2 linked regions of the Azoarcus sp. CIB genome follow. The protein of the gene in region 1 interacts with the protein of each later gene in a pairwise test. Links are inferred from orthologs where the notes say so. Each region holds a gene or a part of one and is shown in the gene's direction. Other genes may lie near its edges. The genes, in order: ftsH and hflC.

Region 1 (9,376 bases):
ACAACTGCATCATCGTCTGCTCCATCGAGAACCTCGACCCGATGGGCGTGCACACCGGCGACTCGATCACTGTCGCGCCGTCGCAGACGCTCACCGACAAGGAATACCAGATCCTGCGTAACGCCTCGATCGCGGTGTTGCGCGAAATCGGCGTCGACACGGGCGGTTCGAACGTCCAGTTCGCGATCAATCCCAAGGACGGTCGCATGATCGTCATCGAGATGAACCCGCGCGTGTCGCGCTCGTCCGCGCTCGCATCGAAGGCCACAGGTTTTCCGATCGCCAAGGTCGCGGCCAAGCTCGCCGTCGGCTACACGCTCGACGAGCTCAAGAATGACATCACCGGCGGTGCGACGCCGGCCTCGTTCGAGCCCTCGATCGATTATGTCGTCACCAAAATCCCGCGTTTCGCCTTCGAGAAGTTCCCGCAGGCGAACGACCGACTCACCACGCAGATGAAGTCGGTCGGCGAAGTCATGGCGATGGGCCGTACCTTCCAGGAGTCCTTCCAGAAGGCCCTGCGCGGGCTGGAAGTGGGGGTCTACGGTCTCGACGAGGTCGAGGCCGACCGTGCCGACCTCGAGCACGAACTCGCGAATCCCGGTCCCCAGCGCATCTGGTACGTTGGCCAGGCTTTCCGTGAAGGCTATACGCAGGAGCAGGTGTTCAACCTGACCAAGATCGATCCCTGGTTCCTCGCGCAGATCGAGGATATCGTCCTGACGGAGAAGGCCATCACCGGTCGCTCGCTGAAGGCGATCCAGGCGCCCGAACTGCGTGGACTCAAACGCAAGGGCTTCTCCGATCGCCGCATTGCGAAACTGCTCGGCGTGGATGAAACGGCCGTGCGCCTGCACCGTCACGCCAACGGAGTGCGACCCGTGTTCAAGCGCGTCGACACCTGCGCCGCCGAATTCGCGACCTCGACCGCCTACATGTACTCCTCCTATGAGGAAGAGTGCGAAGCGCGTCCGACCGACAAGAAGAAGATCATGGTCCTCGGCGGCGGCCCCAACCGCATCGGCCAAGGCATCGAGTTCGACTACTGCTGCGTCCACGCCGCGCTCGCCCTGCGCGAAGATGGTTACGAGACCATCATGGTCAACTGCAACCCCGAGACCGTCTCGACCGACTACGATACTTCCGATCGCCTGTACTTCGAACCGATCACGCTCGAGGACATTCTCGAGATCGTACATATCGAGAAGCCCGTCGGCGTCATCGTCCAGTTCGGCGGCCAGACGCCGCTCAAGCGTGCGCAGGCCCTGGAAGAGAACGGCGTGCCCATCATCGGCACGAGCCCGGACATGATCGATGCGGCCGAGGACCGCGAGCGCTTCCAGAAGTTGCTCAACGATCTCGGCCTCAAGCAACCGCCGAACCGTACCGCCCGTACCCCCGAGGCGGCCGTGCGGCTCGCGGCGGAGATCGGTTATCCGCTCGTCGTGCGTCCCAGCTACGTGCTCGGCGGCCGTGCGATGGAAATCGTGCATGAGCAGAAGGATCTCGAGCGCTACATGCGCGAGGCCGTGAAGGTCTCCAACGAGTCGCCGGTGCTGCTCGATCGCTTCCTCAACGACGCCACCGAGGTGGACGTCGATGCGCTGTCCGACGGCGAGCAGATCATCATCGGCGGCATCATGGAGCACATCGAACAGGCTGGCGTTCACTCCGGCGACTCGGCGTGCTCACTGCCACCGTACACGCTGTCGGCCAGACTGCAGGACGAACTGCGTCGGCAGACCGAGGCGATGGCGCGAGCGCTCAACGTCTGCGGCCTCATGAACGTCCAGTTCGCCATCCAGGGGGAAGGCGACGACGCGACCGTCTACGTGCTCGAAGTGAACCCGCGTGCGTCACGCACCGTGCCCTTCGTCTCCAAAGCCTGCGGCCTGCAGCTCGCGAAGGTCGCCGCCCGCTGCATGGCGGGGCAGAGCCTTGCCAGCCAGGGTGTCACCGGCGAAATCGTTCCGCCGTACTTCTCGGTCAAGGAAGCGGTGTTCCCGTTCGTCAAGTTCCCGGGCGTGGATACCATCCTCGGGCCAGAGATGAAATCCACGGGCGAAGTCATGGGGGTCGGCCGCAGTTTCGCGGAAGCGTTCGTGAAGTCGCAGCTCGCCGCTGGCGTGCGGCTGCCGCAATCGGGTACGGCATTCATCAGCGTGAAGCCGACCGACCGCGGTGGCGCCGTCGAAGTCGCGCGTGAGCTGAATGAACTCGGTTTCCGTATCGTCGCTACGCGGGGCACGGCTTCGGCGATCGAAACAGCGGGAATTCCCGTGAACGTCGTCAACAAGGTCACCGAAGGACGTCCGCACATCGTGGACATGATCAAGAACAATGAAGTGAGCATGGTCATTAACACCGTCGAGGAGAAGCGCCAGGCGATCGTCGACTCGCGGTCCATCCGTACGAGCGCGCTGGCAGCGAAGCTCACGGTGTTCACGACCATCGAGGGTGCCCGCGCCGCCTGCATGGGCATGCGCCACCTTGAAGGACTCGAGGTTTACGGCCTCCAGTCCCTGCACGCGGAACTGAACAAGCAATCATGAACAAGACTCCCCTTACCGTGAATGGTGCGGAAAAACTCCGCATCGAACTGCATCGCCTCAAGACCGTCGATCGTCCGAGCGTGATCGCGGCGATCGCCGAAGCGCGCTCGCACGGCGATCTCTCCGAAAACGCTGAATACGACGCGGCGAAGGAGCGTCAGGGCTTCGTCGAGGGCCGGATCAAGGAAGTCGAGGGAAAGATCGCGAACGCGCAGATTATCGATCCGCGCCTTCTCGATGCCGATGGGCGCTGTGTATTCGGCGCGACCGTGAACCTTGAGGACATGGAGTCAGGGAAGGCGGTCACCTACCAGATCGTCGGTGACGACGAGGCCGACATCAAGGAGAACAAGATTTCCATCAGTTCTCCAATCGCCCGCGCGCTGATCGGCAAGTACGCCGGCGACATCGCCGAGGTGCAGGCTCCAGGCGGCGTGCGTGAATACGAGATTATCGAAGTACTCTACATCTGAAAGCAAACGGGCCGGGAGCAATGCCCGGCCCGATATGCGATTCCGTAAAGGGTGGCATGTGCCCCCTGCTGCAATCCGAGATCACTTGTTGCCGAGCGGCCCGGACTTGCGAACGGGGCTTCTGGTGCGCTTTTCTGCCAGCCGTTTCTTGTCCGCGGCGGCCTTGATGAGCGCGGTGCGTCGCGCCGTGGCAGCGAATGCGCGGGCCGACTTGGCCTTGGCGGCTCGCGGCGTGTTTACCGCAGAGGCGGTCTTCGGCGACGCGGTCGCTTCCTCTTCGCGACGTTCGCGCCACACGACCAGGATCGTCCCAATGTGCTGCACCGGGGCAGCGCCGAGTTCCTCACAGATTGCCTGCATCAGCGCATCGCGGTCGCTGCGCTCGGTACCATGAACCTTGATCTTGATAAGCTCATGTGCCTGCAGGGAACGGTCGATCTCGCCCAGCACGGTCGGCGTGAGCCCGTTGCCCGCGACGCTGACAACCGGGTTCAGATGGTGGGCCGCGGCCCGCAATTCGCGGCGACGGGCAGGGGATAGTTCGATCATCGTTTTCTCAAATCTTTCAGGGGCATGGATTCTACTCCCATGACTAGGACCAAGACCAGCAAGGCATGGATGCACGAGCACGTGAACGACTCCTACGTGCAGCGTGCGAAGAGCGAAGGCTACCGTTCGCGTGCCGCGTACAAGCTGATGGAGATCGATGACAAGGACCATCTGCTGCGACCCGGCATGGTCGTTGTCGACCTCGGAGCCGCTCCGGGCTCCTGGACGCAGGTCGCACTGCAACGTGTCGGCAGGGGCGGGCGTGTGTTTGCGCTCGACCTGCTTCCGGTCGAGCCATTGTTCGGCATGGAGTTCATTCAGGGCGATTTTCAGGAAGATGCGGTGTTGGCCGAACTCGAAAACCGACTCGCGGGTGAGCCGGTCGACCTTGTACTTTCCGACATGGCCCCCAATATGTCGGGTATCGACACGGTGGACCAGGCGCGTTCCATCCATCTCGGCGAACTGGCTCTCGATTTCGCGGCACGGCATCTGAAACCTGGCGGAAATTTTCTTATCAAGGTGTTTCAGGGCGCCGGCTTCATGGAGTTCCGTAGCGAGATCCAGCGCCATTTCGCCTCGCTTCAGGTGCGCAAGCCGAAGGCCTCGCGAGACCGCAGCGCCGAGGTCTATCTCCTGGGTCTGAGGCGCAAGCCCGACTGAGCCGAACCTGCCGCATCGATTGGCTGTTTCGATCGTGACCATTGGTTTACGCAGTGGAACGTTCGCCACTAGAATGGGTCAATGTTTCGCTGCCCCCATGGGCTCATAAGGAAAGAAGTTGAATAATCTCTTCAAGAATCTCGCGATCTGGATGGTCATCGGCGTCGTCCTGATGACGGTGTTCAACCAGTTCAATTCGCGACAGGTCTCGACCAACACGATGGAATATTCCCAATTCCTCGAGGAGGCGAAGGCTGGGCGCATCGCGAAGGCGACGGTTGACGGTCGGCTCGTGCGTGCAACTACGCAGGAAGGCCGTCAGATCACGGTCTATACACCCGGGGTGCAGGACATCTGGATGGTGTCGGACCTGATCCGCGCCGGTGTTGCCGTCAATGCAAGCAAGCCCGAGGAAGAGCAGTCCTTCCTGATGAGCATCTTCGTGTCGTGGTTCCCGATGCTCCTGCTCATCGGCGTATGGGTGTTCTTCATGCGCCAGATGCAGGGGGGCGGGCGCGGCGGTGCGTTCTCGTTCGGCAAGTCGAAGGCCCGCATGCTCGACGAGTCGGCGAATTCGCTGAGCTTCGCGGACGTCGCCGGCTGTGACGAGGCGAAGGAAGAGGTGGCGGAACTCGTCGATTTCCTCCGTGATCCGTCCAAATTCCAGAAGCTCGGCGGACACATCCCGAAGGGTGTCCTGATGGTCGGTTCCCCCGGAACGGGCAAGACGCTGCTCGCGAAGGCCATCGCCGGCGAGGCTAAGGTTCCCTTCTTCTCGATCTCCGGTTCTGACTTCGTCGAAATGTTTGTCGGCGTTGGTGCAGCACGTGTGCGCGACATGTTCGAGCAGGCCAAGAAACACGCTCCGTGCATCATTTTCATCGACGAGATCGATGCCGTCGGTCGCCAGCGTGGCGCCGGCATGGGCGGCGGCAACGACGAGCGCGAACAGACGCTTAACCAGTTGCTGGTCGAGATGGACGGTTTCGAAGGGCAGACCGGCGTGATCGTGATCGCCGCCACCAACCGTCCCGACGTGCTTGACCCGGCGCTGCTTCGTCCCGGGCGCTTCGACCGCCAGGTCGTCGTGCCGCTGCCGGACATCCGCGGCCGCGAGCAGATCCTCAAGGTGCACATGCGCAAGGTGCCGATCGCGCCGGACGTCGAGCCGGTCGTTCTAGCGCGCGGCACACCCGGTTTCTCCGGCGCCGACCTTGCAAACCTCGTCAACGAGGCGGCACTTTTCGCGGCACGCGGGAGCAAGCGTCTGGTAGATATGGACGACTTCGAGCGCGCCAAGGACAAGATCATGATGGGCTCGGAGCGTCGCTCCATGGTCATGCCCGAAGAAGAGCGCCGCAACACCGCCTACCACGAGTCGGGTCATGCAGTGGTCGCCAAGCTGCTCGACAAGACCGACCCGGTGCATAAGGTCACCATCATCCCGCGTGGCCGCGCCTTGGGCGTGACGATGCAACTGCCGGAGACCGATCGCTACAGCCAAGATCGCGAGCGTTTGTTGCAGATGATCGCCGTGTTGTTCGGCGGCCGGATCTGCGAAGAGATCTTCATGAAGCAGATGACGACCGGGGCATCGAACGACTTCCAGCGCGCGACCGATCTTGCGCGCCGGATGGTGACCCAGTGGGGTATGTCGGACAACCTCGGCCCGATGGTGTATGGCGAGGAAGAAGGCGAGATCTTCCTCGGAAGGCAGGTCACCACTCACCGTAACGTATCGGAAGCCACGATGCAGAAGGTGGACGCGGAGATTCGTCGCATCATCGACCAGCAGTACGCTCTGGCGCGCCGTCTGATCGAGGAAAACAGCGACAAGATCGAGACGATGACGAAGGCGCTCCTCGAGTGGGAGACCCTGGATGCGGATCAAATCCAAGACATCATGATGGGTCAGCCCCCGCGCGCGCCGAAGCCGACGTCGCAGGCGGTCCGGAGCTCGCGCGACGACGATGCGCCTGGTGCAGCACCGACGGCGGCTGCGCCCGTCGCCTGATCCGATCAAGCCTTGACGCACCTCGAATTGGGCCGACGAGAGTCGGCCCGATTCTTTTTCAGGAGAAAGAGCTCATGGCGGTTCTCAAGTGCGGCCGGTTCGACATCGATCTCGAGCGCCCGCGCATCATGGCCATCATCAACACTACGCCGGACTCATTCAGCGGAGATGGGCTCGGCCACGACATCGATGCCGCCTTGCGGCGCTGCGAAAGTGCAGTCGCGGCCGGCGCGCATATCCTTGACATCGGTGGCGAATCGACTCGCCCAGGGTCCGACTCCGTCTCCGAGCAGGAGGAGCTCGACCGCGTCGTTCCCGTTGTCGAGCGCCTTGCCGACTGGCCGGTTCCTGTGTCCATCGACACGGTGAAGCCTGCGGTCATGCGTGCGTCCCTGGCTGCGGGTGCGAGTCTGATCAACGACATCAACGGATTCCGCGCGCCCGGGGCGATCGAGGCGGTGAGCGATTCCGATGCCGCCTTGTGCGTGATGCACATGCAGGGCGAACCGCGCAGCATGCAGGAGGCCCCTCACTACAACGACGTGGTGGGCGAGGTGATTGATTTTCTCGATCGACAAGTGCGCGCGCTGGAGGCTCAGGGGGTTGCCAGAGGGCGCATCCTGCTTGATCCCGGCTTTGGTTTCGGGAAGACGCTGGAACACAATCTCTCCCTAATGCGTGCGCTCGACTGCTTCCTTGAGACAGGTTATCCGCTGCTCATCGGTGTGTCGCGCAAGTCGATGTTGGGCGCCATTACCGGGCGTGCCGTTGCAGACCGGACCGTCGCAAGCGTCGCTGCCGCCCTGATTGCCATCGAACGCGGCGCACGTATTGTCCGCGTGCATGATGTGGCGCAGACGCGCGATGCAGTTGCCGTTTGGGAGGCGGTACGGTTCGGCGTGTCCTGATCGACAGCTGTCGTCGCGAACGCTGAGAATGCGATAATCCGGGTTTTGTAATCGGAAGCAGTCATGGCGCGTAAATATTTCGGTACTGACGGAGTCCGCGGCAAGGTCGGAGACTCCGCGATCACGCCTGATTTCGTGATGCGGCTCGGCTACGCAGCGGGTGTGACGATCGTCGGGCGGGAGCAATTGCCGCGCGGTGATCGGCCGGCGGTGCTGATCGGAAAGGACACCCGTATTTCCGGCTATATGCTCGAGGCCGCCCTGGAGGCGGGTTTTGCCGCCGCCGGAGTCGATGTGTTGCTCGCTGGACCGGTTCCGACGCCCGCCGTGGCTTACCTCACGCGCGCCCTGCGTTTGCAGGCTGGCGTCGTGATCTCCGCTTCGCACAACCCCTATTACGATAACGGCATCAAGTTCTTTTCGGCCGACGGAAGTAAGCTGCCCGACGCAGTCGAGATGGAGATCGAGGCGCGCGTGGACCAGCCGATGGGCTGCGCGGAGTCGGCCAGGCTCGGCAAGGCGAGGCGCATCGACGATGCCGCAGGCCGTTACGTGGAATTCTGCAAGAGCACCTTCCCGAACGAACTGGATCTGCGAGAGCTCAGGATCGTCCTCGATTGTGCCAATGGAGCGGCGTACCACATCGCACCGAGCGTATTTCACGAACTCGGGGCCGAAGTGGTTTCGGTCGGCGTAGAGCCCAACGGGCTCAACATCAACGAGCGCTGCGGGGCTACTTCGCCGGAGCACCTGCGTGCGGCGGTACTGGCCAACAAGGCGGATCTCGGTATCGCGCTCGACGGCGACGGCGATCGCGTGATGATGGTGGACGCGCGTGGCGAACTCTACGATGGCGACAAGCTGCTCTACGTGATCGCATCTGCGCAACGGGCGCGGGGACGTCTCGATGGCGTCGTGGGCACCCTCATGAGCAATCTTGGTTTCGAGCATGCGGTCGGGAGGCTGGGCGTCCCCTTCGCCCGGGCGAGGGTCGGCGACCGCTACGTGCTCGAGATGCTTCAGGAGAAGGGCTGGAAGCTGGGCGGAGAGAACTCGGGCCACATCATCTGTCTCGACCGGCACACCACCGGAGATGGCATCATTTCCGCCCTGCAAGTTCTAGCCGCCCTACTGCAGACGGGAAAGAGCCTTGCCGAAGCGTGCGCGGATCTCGTCTTCTATCCCCAGAAGTTGATCAACGTGAAGCTTCCGGCCGGATTCGACTGGCAGGCACATCAGGGCATCGCCTCTGCCGCCAAGGACGCCGAGTCACGCTTGGGAAGCCGTGGTCGTGTGCTGCTTCGTCCGTCGGGTACCGAACCGCTGCTGCGGGTCATGGTGGAAGGGCAGGACTGCGCCGAGGTCGAAGGCCTTGCGCGTGAGATCGCAGATTGCATCGAAAAAGCAACGAACGGCCACTGTTAAGCCCCGTATATGAACTGTCACATTCTTGAAATGTGCTGCAACTAAAGTGTGCGCACTTCGGGATGCATCCGCGTGGCAGATGCGATTTGTCGGGCCTGTCGGCTCCGCGCGCTGCATCCGGTTCGGACAATGATAGAGTTCATTCACTGGAGATTCACTATGTCGGGTTTCAAGCAGACTGCTCTCGCAGCCGCCGTCCTCGTGCTGGGAGCGCAGGCCGCGCATGCTCAGTCCCTGGTCAAGATCGACGGTTCGAGCACGGTGTTCCCGGTCACCGAGGCAGTCGCAGAGGACTTCCAGTCCTCCAAGAAAGGTGAAGTGAAGGTGACGGTCGGCATCTCCGGAACCGGAGGCGGTTTCAAGAAGTTCTGCCGCGGCGAAATCGACATTGCTGACGCCTCGCGTCCCATTCTGAAGAAGGAAATGGAAGCCTGCTCGCAAGCCGGCATCAAGTACATCGAGCTGCCGGTCGCTTTCGATGCCCTGACCGTCGTCGCGAACCCCAAGAATGCCTTCATCAAGCAGTTGTCGGTCGAGCAGCTCAAGAAGATGTGGGAGCCGGGCGCGCAGGGCGCCGTCACCAGCTGGAAACAGATCGATCCGTCCTTCCCTGATGCGCCGCTCAAGCTGTTTGGTGCCGGGTCGGATTCGGGTACCTTCGATTACTTCACGGAAGCGGTCGTCGGCAAAGCGAAGGCCTCTCGCGGCGACTACACGGCCTCCGAGGACGACAACGTGCTGGTACAGGGTGTCTCCCGCGACATCAACGCCATCGGCTACTTCGGTTATGCC
Region 2 (5,640 bases), 2.6 Mb from region 1 along the record:
AGCCGGGCGAGGCCGAGGACCACGGGCCGCGCATCGCGATCGTCGGTCGCCCGAACGTCGGCAAGTCCACGCTCGTGAACAGCCTGATCGGCGAGGAGCGCGTCATCGCCTTCGACATGCCGGGCACCACGCGCGACGCCATCGCAATCCCGTTCGAGCGCGACGGCCGCAATTACACGCTGATCGACACCGCCGGCCTGCGCCGCCGCGGCAAGATCTTCGAGGCCATCGAGAAGTTCTCCGTCATCAAGACGCTGCAGGCGATCGAACAATGCAACGTCGTCGTGCTGGTGCTCGACGCGTCGCAGGATATCTCCGACCAGGACGCCCATATCGCCGGCTTCATCCTCGATTCGGGCCGTGCCCTGGTCGTCGCGGTGAACAAGTGGGACAGCATCGACGACTACCGCCGCGAACTGATCAAGCGCGATATCGCACACAAGCTGGGTTTCCTGTCCTTCGCGCGCTTCCACTACATCTCAGCGCTCAAGGGCGCGGGCGTGGCCGCGGTCATGAAGTCGGTCGATTCCGCCTATGCGGCCGCGATGGTGAACCTGTCGACCCCCCGCCTGACCCGGACCCTGCAGGCTGCGCTCACGAAGCAGGCGCCTCCGCGGCACGGCATTTCCCGTCCGAAGATGCGCTACGCGCACCAGGGCGGCAACAACCCGCCGATCGTCGTCATCCATGGCGCCGCGCTCGACCACGTCCCCGTGTCCTACGTGCGCTTTCTGGAACGTACGTTCATGGAGGCGTTCAAATTGCAGGGCACGCCGTTGCGGATACAATTCCGCACCTCGCACAATCCGTATATCGGAAAAGACTAGTTTCCAACTCCACACCGGGATTGATTGTTCGTGCAAATGTGGCAGTGCAACATGAAATCCTTTACATTCACAATAATACGCAGCCTCGAGGTTTGAAAATGAGCAACAAAGGGCAACTTCTACAAGACCCGTTCCTGAACACCCTTCGCAGGGAGCATGTCCCCGTGGCGATCTACCTGGTCAACGGCATCAAGCTGCAGGGCCAGATCGAATCCTTCGACCAGTACGTCGTGCTGCTGAAGAACACCGTCACTCAGATGGTGTACAAGCATGCGATCTCGACCGTCGTGCCCGCGCGTCCGGTCAACATCCAGCAACAGGACGCGGGTGACGGCAATAGCTGATTCCCGCCGGCGCCCCATGGACGCCAAGTTGCTCCATGTTTGAGCGCCCCGACGCCGGTGAGCGCGCGGTACTCGTCCAGCTCGACCTGAACCAGGGCGCGCTGGACGAGCGCCTTTCCGAACTCAAGCTGCTCGCGCTCAGTGCCGGCGCCAGCGTCGAGGCCGTCGTCGGCGGCCGGCGGGCGCGGCCCGATCCCGCGCTCTTCGCCGGGCGCGGCAAGGTCGACGAAATCGCCGAGACGCTGCGCGCCCACGAAGCCGATTTCGTCATCTTCAACCACGCGCTGTCGCCCGCGCAGCAGCGCAACCTCGAACGCACGCTGCAGTGTCGCGTCGTCGACCGCACGGCCCTGATCCTCGATATCTTCGCGCAGCGCGCGAGAAGCCACGAGGGCAAGCTGCAGGTCGAACTCGCGCAGCTCGACCATCTCTCGACGCGCCTCGTGCGCGGCTGGACCCACCTGGAGCGCCAAAAGGGCGGTATCGGCCTGCGCGGACCGGGCGAGACCCAGCTCGAGACCGACCGCCGCCTGCTCGGCAAGCGCGTCAAGGTGCTCAAGGAGCGCCTCGCCCAGATCGAGAAGCAGCGCCGTGTGCGTCGGCGCGGGCGCGAAGGGCGCAACGTGCTGTCGGTGTCGCTTGTCGGGTACACCAACGCAGGCAAGTCGACGCTGTTCAACGCGCTGACGAAGGCCGGCGCGTATGCTGCCGACCAGCTCTTCGCGACGCTGGACACGACCTCTCGTCGGCTCTACGTGGGCGAGGGTGGCAACGTCGTGCTATCCGACACCGTGGGCTTCATCCGCGACCTGCCGCACGCACTCGTCGCGGCTTTTCACGCGACGCTCGAGGAAACCGCGAACGCGGACCTGCTGCTGCACGTCGTAGACTCGGCGAGCGAGGACCGCGAGGCACAGATCGAGGCCGTGAACGGGGTTCTCGCCGAGATCGGTGCGGGCGCCGTGCCGCAGTTCATGGTCATGAACAAGGTCGACCTGACCCGCGCCGAGCCCGGGGTTCAGCGGGACGAGTATGGTAAGATCGTGCGCGTTTTTCTGAGTGCCAGGACTGGCGAAGGGCTTGGGCTGCTGCGCGAAGCCCTTGCCGAGGCAGCGCGTAGCGCAGTCACGGACGCGCCGGGCGATCCCGACGGGATTGCGCCGGATTTCACCGATAAAGACCCAATTCAAACGTGATTACAGGCGTTCTAATGTCTCTCAACGATCCACGCTGGGGTAACAACCAGGGGAATGGCGACGACAAGCGCGGCGACGACAGGAAGGGGGGCAATCAGGGGCCGCCCGACCTCGAGGACCTGTGGCGTGATTTCAACCAGCGGCTGTCGGGCATGCTCGGCGGCAAGCGCGGGCCGCGTGGCGGCGGTGGTGGCGATGGCGGCGGGCCGCAGTTCCCGCAGCTCTCGTTCAAACAGTTCGGCGGCGGCATCGGCGCGCTGCTGGGCCTCGTCGCTGTGATCTGGCTCGCCAGCGGTTTCTACATCGTCGATGCGAACCAGCGCGGGGTCGTCCTGCGCTTCGGAAGCTATGTCGAGACGACCGAGCCGGGCCTGCGCTGGCGCCTGCCGTATCCGATCGAGAGCAGCGACGTCGTCGACCTGACCGGCGTGCGCACCGTCGAGGTCGGCTATCGCGGCTCCGAGCGCAACAAGGTGCTGCGCGAAGCCCTGATGCTCACCGACGACGAGAACATCATCAACATCCAGTTCGCGGTGCAGTACGTGCTGACCAGCCCGGAGAAGTACCTGTTCAACAACCGCTATGCGGACGAGTCGGTGATGCATGCGGCCGAATCCGCGATGCGCGAGATCGTCGGCATGAGCAAGATGGACTTCGTGCTCTACGAAGGGCGCGAGCAGATGGCGTCGAGCGCGCACGAAGCGATCCAGAAGATCCTCGACCGCTACGACACGGGTATCCAGATCAGCCGCGTGACGATGCAGAACGCCCAGCCGCCCGAGCAGGTGCAGGCCGCGTTCGACGATGCGGTGAAGGCGGGCCAGGACCGGGAACGCCTGCGCAACGAGGGTGAGGGCTACGCCAACGACGTCATTCCGCGTGCGCGCGGCACGGCCTCGCGACTCATCGAGGAGGCCAATGCCTACCAGTCCCGCGTGATCGCGAACGCCGAAGGCGACGCGAGCCGTTTCACCCAGGTCCTGACGGAGTACCGTCGTGCTCCCGAAGTGACGCGCGAGCGCCTGTATATCGACACGATGCAGCAAGTCATGTCGAAAACCAGCAAGGTCATGGTCGATGCCAAGGGCAATGGCAACCTCCTGTTCATGCCGCTCGACAAGTTGATGCAGGCCGCGGGCACCCAGGGCTCGCACGACGCGAGTCCCGCGCCGGCGCCTGGCGCCGCCACTCCCGCACCCGCGCCGCGGGCCGATAGTTCGATGGAATCACGCAGCCGCGACCTGATGGCCCGCGACCGTGAACGGGGAGAGCGCTGATGCGTGACAAGTTGCCGATTTTCGCCGGCGCGCTGCTGCTGCTTGCGGCAATCGCGTCGATGACGCTGTTTACCGTGGACCAACGGCAGTTCGCCGTCGTGTTCCAGCTCGGTGAGGTCAAGGAAGTCATCGACAAGCCGGGGCTGAACTTCAAGTGGCCCATGATCCAGAACGTGCGCTACTTCGACCGCCGTATCCTGACGATGGATACGCCGGAGCCCGAGCGCTTCATCACCGCAGAGAAGAAGAACGTGCTGGTCGACCACTTCGTGAAGTGGCGTATCGTCGATCCGCAGCTCTACTACGTCTCGGTCGCGGGCGACGAGGCGCGCGCGCGCACCCGTCTGCTGCAGACCGTCAATGCCGGCCTGCGCGAGGAGTTCGGTCGCCGCACCGTCCATGACGTGGTGTCCGGCGCGCGCGACAAGATCATGGAAGACATGCGCACCCGTGCCGACCTCGACGCGCGCAAGATCGGTGTGCAGATCCTCGACGTCCGCCTGAAGCGTGTCGACCTGCCGCTCGAAGTGTCCGAGTCCGTGTATCGCCGCATGGAGGCGGAGCGCAAGCGCGTCGCCAACGAGCTGCGTTCCGAGGGTGGCGCGATCGCCGAGAAAATCCGCGCCGACGCCGATCGCCAGCGCGAGGTCATCGTCGCCGAAGCCTACCGCGAGGCACAGCAGATCAAGGGTGTCGGTGACGCCAAGGCCACCGCGACCTACGCCCAGGCCTACGGCCAGAGCCCCGAGTTCTATTCCTTCTACCGCAGCCTGGAGGCGTACCGCGAAAGCTTCGCGAACAAGAGCGACGTGATGGTCGTCGATCCGAGCTCCGAGTTCTTCAGGTACATGAAGGATTCCAACGGGGGCAAGAAGAACTGAGCTCATGAGCAACAAGCTGCTGATGGCCTTCGCACTGATGCTGGTGATCGAAGGCCTCCTGCCCTTTATCGCGCCAGCCGCCTGGCGCGAAACTTTTTTACGGCTCGCACACATGGCCGACGGTCAGATCCGTTTCATCGGGCTGACCTCGATGCTGATCGGCGTGGTGTTGCTGGCCGTGTTTTCCTGACTGAATATCATGCGCTGGGTACTTCCCGATCACATCCAGGACGCGCTGCCGTCCGAGGCCGAAAAGCTCGAGCGCCTGCGCCGGCGCCTGCTCGACGCCTTCCGCAGCCATGGCTATCAGCTGGTCGTGCCGCCGCTGCTCGAATATCTCGAGTCGCTGACGACCGGCGCCGGCCAGGATCTCCGGTTGCGCACCTTCAAGCTGGTCGATCAGCTGTCGGGCAAGACGATGGGCGTGCGTGCCGACATGACGCCGCAGGTCGCCCGCATCGACGCCCACCTGCTGAACCGCAAGGGGGTTTCGCGGCTGTGCTACTGCGGTAGCGTGCTGCACGCACTGCCGTCGACGCTCACCGCCACGCGCGAGCCCCTGCAACTGGGCGCCGAGCTATACGGCCATGCCGGCATCGATGCTGACATCGAGATCGTGCGCCTGCTCTCCGAGGTGATGCGCCTTGGCGAAGTGCCGGCCAGCCGCATCGACCTGGGCCATGTCGGACTGTTCCGCGTGCTCGCGGCTCGGGCCGGGATGTTGCCGGAGCGTGAGGAAGAGCTCTTCGATCTGCTGCAGGCGAAGGACGTGCCGGGCCTGCGCGAGCTGCTCGCCGACGTTGCCGAGCCGGCGCGTACGGCATTGCTCGCCCTGCCGACCTTGTATGGCGGCGCCGAAGTGCTGGACGAGGCGCGCCGCTGCCTGCCCGACGAACCCGAGATTCGCGCCGCGCTCGACGATCTGAGCACGCTCGCAGCCGCGCTCGCCGACCTGCCGATCAGTTTCGATCTTGCCGATCTGCGCGGCTACCACTACCACAACGGAGTGGTGTTCGCGGCCTACGGCAGCGGCTCGCCCGCTGCGCTCGCGCTCGGCGGGCGCTACGACCGCATCGGTCAGGCATTCGGCCGTGCAAGGCCGGCGACGGGATTCA

The links.
Region 2: the proteins of ftsH (region 1) and hflC interact in binary tests that used the Escherichia coli proteins (3 or more experiments, as listed by UniProt). The link is inferred for Azoarcus sp. CIB from one-to-one orthologs.

What each region holds. Positions count from the first base shown.
Region 1 is NZ_CP011072.1:3,366,858-3,376,233, reverse strand. What follows is about bases 3,914-6,803. They hold ftsH (ATP-dependent zinc metalloprotease FtsH), read left to right. Parts: upstream 3,914-4,355; coding sequence 4,356-6,251; downstream 6,252-6,803. Other genes in these bases: folP (dihydropteroate synthase), read left to right, coding at 6,326-6,803; AzCIB_RS14925 (RlmE family RNA methyltransferase), read left to right, coding at 3,914-4,237. Outside these bases: carB (carbamoyl-phosphate synthase large subunit), read left to right, coding at 1-2,552; transcription elongation factor GreA, read left to right, coding at 2,549-3,025; AzCIB_RS14930 (YhbY family RNA-binding protein), read right to left, coding at 3,107-3,574; more of AzCIB_RS14925, read left to right, coding at 3,614-3,913; more of folP, read left to right, coding at 6,804-7,159; glmM (phosphoglucosamine mutase), read left to right, coding at 7,223-8,584; AzCIB_RS14905 (PstS family phosphate ABC transporter substrate-binding protein), read left to right, coding at 8,744-9,376. UniProt on the Escherichia coli protein: Acts as a processive, ATP-dependent zinc metallopeptidase for both cytoplasmic and membrane proteins. Plays a role in the quality control of integral membrane proteins.
Region 2 is NZ_CP011072.1:810,161-815,800, forward strand. What follows is about bases 2,585-5,584. They hold hflC (protease modulator HflC), read left to right. Parts: upstream 2,585-3,643; coding sequence 3,644-4,525; downstream 4,526-5,584. Other genes in these bases: hflK (FtsH protease activity modulator HflK), read left to right, coding at 2,585-3,644; AzCIB_RS03615 (DUF2065 domain-containing protein), read left to right, coding at 4,530-4,715; AzCIB_RS03620 (ATP phosphoribosyltransferase regulatory subunit), read left to right, coding at 4,725-5,584. Outside these bases: ribosome biogenesis GTPase Der, read left to right, coding at 1-827; RNA chaperone Hfq, read left to right, coding at 926-1,171; ribosome rescue GTPase HflX, read left to right, coding at 1,207-2,367; more of hflK, read left to right, coding at 2,382-2,584; more of AzCIB_RS03620, read left to right, coding at 5,585-5,640.